DNA from 4 places in the Metabacillus sp. 22489 genome. Region 1 is predicted to be linked to each of the others. Evidence: riboswitches for the same ligand, from Rfam matches in the RefSeq annotation. Region 1 holds a riboswitch; each other region holds the start of a gene.
What was found. Region 1 has a riboswitch for S-adenosylmethionine ahead of ACTJJ9_RS17435 (5-methyltetrahydropteroyltriglutamate--homocysteine S-methyltransferase). Riboswitches for the same ligand answer to the same signal wherever they lie in the genome.
Positions count from the first base shown of each region.

Region 2: another riboswitch for S-adenosylmethionine. It lies ahead of ACTJJ9_RS02020 (aspartate kinase); the one in region 1 lies ahead of ACTJJ9_RS17435 (5-methyltetrahydropteroyltriglutamate--homocysteine S-methyltransferase).
Region 3: another riboswitch for S-adenosylmethionine. It lies ahead of ACTJJ9_RS04810 (methionine ABC transporter ATP-binding protein); the one in region 1 lies ahead of ACTJJ9_RS17435 (5-methyltetrahydropteroyltriglutamate--homocysteine S-methyltransferase).
Region 4: another riboswitch for S-adenosylmethionine. It lies ahead of metK (methionine adenosyltransferase); the one in region 1 lies ahead of ACTJJ9_RS17435 (5-methyltetrahydropteroyltriglutamate--homocysteine S-methyltransferase).

Region 1 is NZ_JBQENT010000032.1:41,629-43,833, reverse strand. It holds gene ACTJJ9_RS17435 (5-methyltetrahydropteroyltriglutamate--homocysteine S-methyltransferase) at 1-897, opposite strand, end outside; SAM riboswitch class I at 1,006-1,107, opposite strand; gene ACTJJ9_RS17430 (2OG-Fe(II) oxygenase) at 1,521-2,138, shown strand.
Region 2 is NZ_JBQENT010000002.1:154,613-156,817, reverse strand. It holds gene ACTJJ9_RS02025 (MFS transporter) at 1-396, shown strand, start outside; SAM riboswitch class I at 493-602, shown strand; gene ACTJJ9_RS02020 (aspartate kinase) at 841-2,202, shown strand.
Region 3 is NZ_JBQENT010000005.1:133,705-135,909, forward strand. It holds gene ACTJJ9_RS04805 (O-acetylhomoserine aminocarboxypropyltransferase/cysteine synthase family protein) at 1-768, shown strand, start outside; SAM riboswitch class I at 944-1,051, shown strand; gene ACTJJ9_RS04810 (methionine ABC transporter ATP-binding protein) at 1,175-2,191, shown strand; gene ACTJJ9_RS04815 (methionine ABC transporter permease) at 2,184-2,205, shown strand, end outside.
Region 4 is NZ_JBQENT010000063.1:10,563-12,767, reverse strand. It holds gene ACTJJ9_RS24045 (alpha/beta hydrolase family protein) at 1-481, shown strand, start outside; gene ACTJJ9_RS24040 (DUF2584 domain-containing protein) at 553-795, shown strand; SAM riboswitch class I at 1,054-1,239, shown strand; gene metK (methionine adenosyltransferase) at 1,488-2,205, shown strand, end outside.

The DNA.
Region 1 (2,205 bases):
GAGACCGAGTACTACTTGTGGCCCACCGTTTGGAATATGTTGCAATGGCTCGAAATCACCAGAGCGATCATCATCATATTCAAGGAAAAATCCAGTTACTTGCTCTTTAGCAAATAACGTTGGGGCGATTTTCGCATAGCTTCCTTCAAATGCCCATGTTGAACGGTAGTTCCCACGGCAAAGGTGAGTCGTTACTACTAAATCTTCAGGTTTATCCTCTAAAACGCCATTTACAACACGTAACGCTAAGTCGATTAATTCCTCACGAGAATATCCACTATCATTAAATGGAATTTCTGGTGCATTAAGACCAGCTATGTACACATCATCTAGCTGTAAGTAACGGCAGCCTGCATCATAAAATGCTTTGATCGCATCACGGTACGTTTGAATAATATCCTTTGTATATTCTTCAATATCTGGATAAATGTCTGGATTGCGGATACCAGCATTAAATAATTGGTTTGGACTAGGAATTGTTTGTTTTGCAACAGCACGGTCGCCAACGATTTCTTTAAATTCTATAAATTCCTTTACATGTGGATGGTCTTGGTTAAATGAAATTTTTCCAATAACACGAACATCATATCTTTCCGTTTCCTTCCCATTGAATTTAAATCCATGGCTTGGAACATACCCTTCAACTCCATTTAAATGCTCAAGGAAATCGGTATGCCAAAATCTACGGCGGAATTCTCCATCTGTCACTGCTTTTAAACCAACTTCGATTTGCTTAACAACAATTTTTTTAATTTCTTCTGTTTCAATTTCGTGTAGGGCTTGTGCAGTAATTACTCCTTCTTGAAAATCCTTTCTCGCCTGATGGATTCTTTCTGGTCGTAACAAACTTCCAACATGATCTGCTCTAAATGGTGCTTTTACTAATGTTTTTGTCATTAATATCCTCTCCTTAACGAATCTTTGTTTTTTGTTTTTCTATCCGATAAAATCAAAAACCCCTCTTTTAAAAATAAAAGAGGGGTAGATAGAAAGTTTCATCTTCTCCTCTTATCTTCTAGCAAATTGCTACTGGAATTGGCACAGTTCTATAAATAGTCCGCTGCCGAGGTGTCAAAGGGCCAGTCCCTCTACCTCTCTTGATAAGAAAAAATATCAATATATTAAGTTATGACATTCAGAATATACTTAAAAACACTAATTGTCAATATTGAAAAAATATTCTGTACAAATAATTTTTTAATTCTATTTTCTAAATTTATTAAATAATGCTTGCTAAATATTATTGTAGCAGGGGATGAAGGGCATGCAAAAAATGAGTACATGGAGGTGAAATTAGCAATTAAATTTTTTAGTTTTCCATCAAAAAATAGTAGTAAAACAAATGAGTAAATAGTAAAATCAATTCACAGGAATTAGATATTTTTCACTTCAACACACTTGATTTTAGGAGGGGAAGAAACAACAATAAAACATCATCTTGTGATTAAACGTTTACATGCTTTCGTTATAAGAAACATTTTTTGTGAAAAATTCATTATTGAAGGTCGAGGAAGATTACGATGGAAACGAAAGAATTAGCTTTGAAAGAACAAACGATTTTTAATCACTTTGGTAATAAAATCCATATTATTGCTAGATTTGATGAACCATTAATTGTTATCTTAGGCAATTTTTTAAGTGATGATGAATGTGATGTACTAATTCAATTATCAAAGGATAGGCTGCAGCGCTCAAGAATAGGCGATTCTCGCGAAGTACATGAACTGAGAACAAGCAGCAGTATGTTCATTGAAGACGGACAACACGAAGTAATTACAAAAATTGAAAAAAGAATTTCCCAAATCATGAATATCCCAGTTGAACATGGCGAAGGAATTCAAGTGCTAAATTATAAGGTAGGTCAGGAGTTTAAAGCACATCTAGATTATTTTTCAGCAGCGGAAAACCCAAGAATAAGCACACTTGTCATGTATTTAAGTGATGTAGAGCAGGGAGGAGAAACATACTTTCCTAAGCTAAACCTATCTGTAAGTCCGCAAAAAGGGATGGCTGTTTACTTCGAATATTTTTATAATAACCAAATGCTTAATGAATCAACATTCCACGGAGGAGCACCTGTTATTGTTGGTGACAAATGGGCTGCTACACAATGGATGAGAAGGAAAGCGGTTAAATAAGAAGTGCATGTGATAATGTTAAGCTTTTTAACTCGAAAGTGACCGTTTTATTAAGTTAATTGTAAAA
Region 2 (2,205 bases), on a different contig from region 1:
GTATCGAAAAAGATCTCACCAATTCGTATGCTTGCTGCAGGGATGATTATCAACGCCTTAATGATTTCGATAATCGGTTTTTCAAATATATTATGGCTATCCATTGCTGCTCAATTCTTTTGTGGTCTCATGATGCCTGCGATTCAAATCAGTATTAATACGATGATTTTAACAAATGCAGAGGAAGCGTTTGTAGGTCGTGTAAATGGAATTATGACACCATTATTTATGGGAGCGATGGTCATTATGATGGGGCTAGCTGGTGTTTTAAAGCAACTATTCGGCTTAACGATATCCTATCAAATTTCCGCGATTTTTATGCTGCTAGGTGTACTGCTCGTCATGCCGCTAGTGCTCAATAAGCCAGCGAAAAAACAAGTAAAGGTAGATATTTAATATTGGGGACAGTCCCCAAGGTTCAATTGTTCTTGACATTCTCCATGTTCAAGATTAAAGTAAATTTATTCTTTCTTAAATGGATATTCTAAATATCTCTTATCAAGAGTGGCGGAGGGACTGGCCCGATGACGCCCAGCAACCGTTCTATACGTAGAATTGGTGCTAATTCCTGCAAAATCAATTTTGGTTTTGACAGATAAGAGAGGGACTCCTAATACATGTGGTGAAACCTCTCTATCTTAGAGAGGTTTTTTATATGATAGAAACAATCTTGATCATTGTCCTGTCATTTTGACATATACTATGAATGGAAAAGAAAAATGTCTACTATAAAAAGACAAATGTTCCTTATGGGAAGAAAACTCTTGATTATTCAATCAAAAAAAGAGATAATTAGAAACAAAATTTGACTGAAAATTAAAAATAGTAGGAGTTGTAGAAATGAAGGTTGTTAAATTTGGGGGTTCTTCATTAGCATCTGGAGAACAGCTAAAGAAAGTATTTCAAATCGTTGTCTCAGATCCTGAAAGAAAGGTAGTCGTTGTTTCAGCGCCAGGAAAACGTTTTTCAGACGATATTAAGGTAACGGATTTACTAATCGATTGTGCGGAAAAGGTATTAGCAGGAGAAGAGATAGAGAGTGAATTTGCAACGATTATTGAACGATATGCAAGCATTGCGAAGGAGCTGGAGATTTCCCTTGATATCATAGACACAATTTCCCGTGATTTAAAGGCATTATTAAATGGAAATAAAGAAAAGCCTGATCGCTTTTTAGATGCTATTAAAGCAAGCGGTGAGGATAATAATGCAAAGCTCATTGCTGCATACTTTCAACATCGCGGAGTATTAGCACAATACGTTAGTCCTAAAGAGGCGGGCTTAATCGTATCAGATGAACCTGGCAATGCTCAGGTTTTACCGGAGTCATATGATAATTTATATAAGCTTCGCGATCGTGAAGGAATTATCGTGTTTCCAGGCTTTTTTGGCCATAATAAAAACGGTGATGTATTAACATTCTCAAGAAGCGGATCTGATATTACTGGTTCGATACTTGCCAATGGTGTGAAGGCGGATTTATATGAAAACTTTACAGATGTTGATGCAGTTTATTCAGTAAATCCTACTATTGTTCAAAATCCAAAGGAAATAAGTGAGCTTACTTATCGTGAAATGAGAGAGCTATCTTATGCGGGATTTTCTGTTTTCCATGATGAAGCATTAATTCCTGCCTTTCGAGCAGGAATACCTGTCAATGTGAAAAATACGAACAACCCTACTGCCCCTGGGACAAGAATTGTCAACGAGCGGGCAAATACAAACGGACCGGTCATTGGAATCGCGAGTGATAAAGGCTTTTGCAGCATTTACATTAGCAAATATTTAATGAACCGGGAAATTGGCTTCGGCCGTAGACTGCTGCAAATTTTAGAGGATTTTGGTCTTACGTATGAGCATGTGCCTTCAGGAATTGATGATGTCACAGTTATCCTAAGACAAAATCAAATGGATAAAGAAATTGAAGCAGCAATTACGAAGCGAATTATCAATGAATTGCATGCGGATGAAGTGATTATTGAACATAATCTTGTCCTCATTATGGTTGTTGGAGAAGGCATGAGACATAATGTTGGGACAACAGCTCGTGCAGCAAAAGCGCTTGCGAATGCTGGAGTCAACATTGAAATGATTAACCAAGGCTCATCAGAGGTTAGCATGATGTTCGGAGTGAAGGAAGCTCAGGAAAAGCGTGCAGTTCAAGCATTGTATAATGAGTTTTTTGTTGCGGTACCTGTATAAAAT
Region 3 (2,205 bases), on a different contig from region 1:
GGAATTCCGCTAATCGTTGATAATACGTTTGCAACACCATTTTTATGTAGACCGATAGAGCATGGAGCTGATATCGTTGTTCATTCCGCAACAAAGTGGTTGTTAGGAAATGGGACGACACTTGGTGGAGTTATTGTTGACGGAGGGAAATTTGACTGGAATAGCCCTAAATTCCCTGGTTTTACAACACCAGACCCAAGCTATCATGATTTAGTATATGCTGAAGCTTTAGGTGAACAAGCATTTATTATTAAAGCAAGGGTTCAACTACTAAGAGATTTAGGTCCAGCAATCAGTCCTTATAATTCATTTCAATTTAGTCTAGGTTTAGAAACATTGCATGTTCGAATGAAGGAGCATATTGCGAATACTAGAAAAATGGTGAAATATTTACAGCAACACCCTGCGGTTGAATGGGTATTATATCCGGAATTAGACGATCACCCTGCAAAAGCTTTAGCAGAAAAATATTTACCAAATGGAGCTGGCTCAGTTATTGTGTTTGGTATTAAAGGTGGACGTGAGGCAGGGGCGAAGGTGATTAATAATGTAGAGCTATGGTCACATGTTGCAAATGTCGGAGATGCCAAAAGCTTAATCATCCATCCTGCGAGTACAACTCATCAGCAATTAGGTGCAGAAGATTTAAAAAGCTCTGGTGTGACAGAGGACTTAATTCGATTATCTGTTGGAATAGAGCATATTGAAGATATTATCGATGACCTGGAGCAAGCGATTTATCAAGCGACAGGGTTAAAAAGTAAATAATCTTTATGATAAAAGGATGATTCACAATAAATTGCTGATTATTGGCAACGTGTTGAATCATTCTTTTTTGCTGAAGTTAAAGAAAAAATCAATTGACATAAAGAAAAAATATTGTTAGAATCACAAACATACTATTCGTAATTGAAAAATTGATTTTTTACAATATAATTTTGTTCTCTTATCAAGAGAGGTGGAGGGAAGTGCCCTATGAAGCCCGGCAACCGTCAGTTTTTACTGAAATGGTGCCAATTCACGCAAAGCTTTTTGCTTTGAAAGATGGGAGAAAGGACAATTTACTGTGCCTTTCTGTTCCCATGCAGAAAGGCTTTTTGCTTTATTTGGATACTATAATAAGGATTTATCAAATATTGCAGGGGAAGAAAAAGTTTGGAAGAAGGTGAACAACTTGATTACTTTAGAAAACGTAAATAAGGTTTATCATACAAAATCTGGTGAAGTTAAGGCCGTAAATAATGTCAATTTAGAGATTGAAAAGGGCGAAATTTTTGGTGTCATCGGTTATAGTGGCGCTGGAAAAAGTTCATTGATCCGATTATTGAATGGATTAGAGAAGCCAACGAGTGGAAATATAACCGTTGCTGGAAAGAGAATCGATTCAATCCGTGGAGCAGAACTTCGAAAAGCGCGTTTAGAAATTAGTATGATTTTTCAACACTTCAATTTACTATGGTCGAGAACAGTCCGTGAAAACATCTCATTTCCTTTAGAAATTGCTGGAGTGAAAAAGCTAGAAAGAAAAAGACGTGTTGACGAATTAATTAAGCTTGTTGGTCTTGAAGGTCGTGAAGACTCTTATCCATCTCAGCTAAGTGGTGGACAAAAACAAAGAGTGGGGATTGCAAGAGCGCTAGCGAACAATCCTAAGGTATTACTATGTGATGAGGCTACGTCAGCATTAGACCCACAAACAACGGATTCTATTTTAGATTTACTCGTTGATATCAATAAACGACTTGGGCTGACGATCGTCTTAATTACACATGAAATGCATGTTATAAGAAAGATTTGTAATAGAGTTGCTGTCATTGAAGCTGGTAGCATCGTTGAGCAAGGAGAGGTTCTCGAGCTATTTAAAAATCCGCAGCAGCCGATTACAAAAAGGTTCCTTAACCAGGATAATGAACCAGAGGAAACTATTGAGCAATTATTAGAACATTATCCAGATGGAAAAGTGATTAAGCTATCTTTTATTGGGGATTCAACAGAACAGCCACTTATTACGAATCTTGTCCGTCAATTTGATATAAATGTGAATATTTTACAAGGGAAGATTTCACAAACACAAAATGGCGCATATGGAACATTATTCGTTCAATTACAAGGGGAAGAAGCGATTATCAATCAAGCAATAGCCTTCATTAAGGAAAACAAAATAGGAGTGGAGGTGGTTGAAAATGAATGAATGGTTGGAATTAC
Region 4 (2,205 bases), on a different contig from region 1:
TGCGATTTCGGCAATTGAACTTTTAAGAGAGCACCCAATGGTTCAACAAGAGAGAATTCACCTTTTTGGATTTTCACGTGGTGGGGTTATGGCGCTAATAGCAGGAATTATGTCCAAACATATTCGTTCTGTTGTCACCTGGGGAGGGGTCTCTGATATGGTATTAACCTATATAGAGCGTGAAGACTTACGCAGAATGATGAAAAGAGTAATCGGTGGCACACCTACAAAGTTTCCTAAACGATATAAATGGCGAACACCTCTATATGAATTGGAAAAAATGAATGCCCCTGTTTTAATTATTCATGGAGTAAAAGATAAAAATGTTTCTGTCGAGCATGCCTATAGGCTAGAAAAACGCTTGAAAGAATTAGATAAGAAGGTAGAAACTTGGTATTTTGATGAATTTACACACTATTTTCCCCCTTCAATTAATCGTGAAACACTTCATCGATTATGTTTATGGATGAAAAAGCAATAAGTTCTTTGTTCTATGTAGACAAGAATGCTATCATTTATTTATAGGTATGTAATTAAAAGGAGGTTTTCATTATGGGTATGCCCGTAGAATTTAACACGATGATCGTGACAAAAGGAAACGAAAAACGCTTGGAGGAAAATTTGTTTGTATTAACAAAAGACGGGTATCGTATTTATCCTATTGATATTCCTATTGAGGTCAGAAAAACAAAACATGGTGAAATATCAGGTGAAGCCATTGTTGAAAAATTAGAACTCCATAATAATCAGACAAATGTTACGTACCGTTTAGTAGCCTTAAATTCAACGAACTAAAATAAATACAGGGGATGATTTTTCATCCTTTTTTTGTCTTTCTAGTATAGATAAACTTTTCTTTCATGTTCAAAAGCTGATAAAAAGGCTCATAATTTCATGTATTGATGGGCATGATGAACATGTAGATAAAAGAATCTAAGCCATTAGGAATATGAATTTTATAATCATAGCAATTTCATGTTGAGATGTTCTTATTCTACTTTTATTCTTGACAGTTTGCGATCCAGTACGCTATGATATGACCTTGAACGGATTCTCTTATCCCGAGCTGGTGGAGGGACAGGCCCTATGAAACCCAGCAACCTGCTATCAATGAAAGTAGGACAGTGCAAGCTTAATCAAACTCATACAATTTTGAATGAGAAATTTGCACTTGTTACTGACACTTTCCGATGCAAAGGTGCTAACCTGAGCAAGGCGAAAGCCCTTGATCGATAAGAGCGAAAGGCGATGAACGATACAAAACCTTTCCTCACAGGGGAAAGGTTTTTTTGCTAACAGATTAATTTTACCTAAAGAACAATATGTGGTAAAGATACATAATATTTCTGTTCACAAAACATCCCAACGTGATTTCTTGTAAAAGTGTTTCATTTAAACATCCTTATCATAGGTGTTTAGGTTACTTTACTTAGGGAAGAGTTCCGGCTCAAATGATGATAACCGAATATATGAGGAGGAAGCATTAAATTATGACTAAAAAACGTCTTTTTACTTCTGAGTCAGTTACAGAAGGACACCCAGATAAGATTTGTGACCAAATTTCTGATTCAATCCTTGATGCAATTATTGAAAAGGACCCAAATGCACGTGTTGCTTGTGAAACATCAGTTACGACTGGATTAGTATTAGTTGCAGGTGAAATTACAACTAGTACTTATGTAGATATTCCTAAAATTGTTCGAGAAACGATTAAAGGAATTGGTTATACTCGTGCAAAATATGGCTTTGATGCTGAAACATGTGCTGTATTAACTTCTATTGATGAACAATCTGCAGATATTGCACTTGGGGTTGACAAAGCACTTGAGGCGCGTGAAGGTCAAATGTCAGATGAAGAAATCGAAGCTATTGGAGCTGGTGACCAAGGATTAATGTTTGGTTTTGCTTGTAATGAAACAAAGGAATTAATGCCACTACCTATTTCATTAGCTCACAAGCTTTCTCGTCGTTTAACTGAGGTTCGTAAAGAGGAGATTCTTCCATATTTACGTCCAGATGGAAAAACCCAAGTAACTGTAGAATATGATGAGAATGATAAGCCAGTTCGGATCGATACAATTGTTATATCAACACAGCATCATCCAGAAATTTCACTGGAACAAATTCAACGAAATGTTAAGGAATATGTTATCAATCCAGTAGTTCCTGCTGAATTAATTGATGAAAATACAAAGTATTTTATTA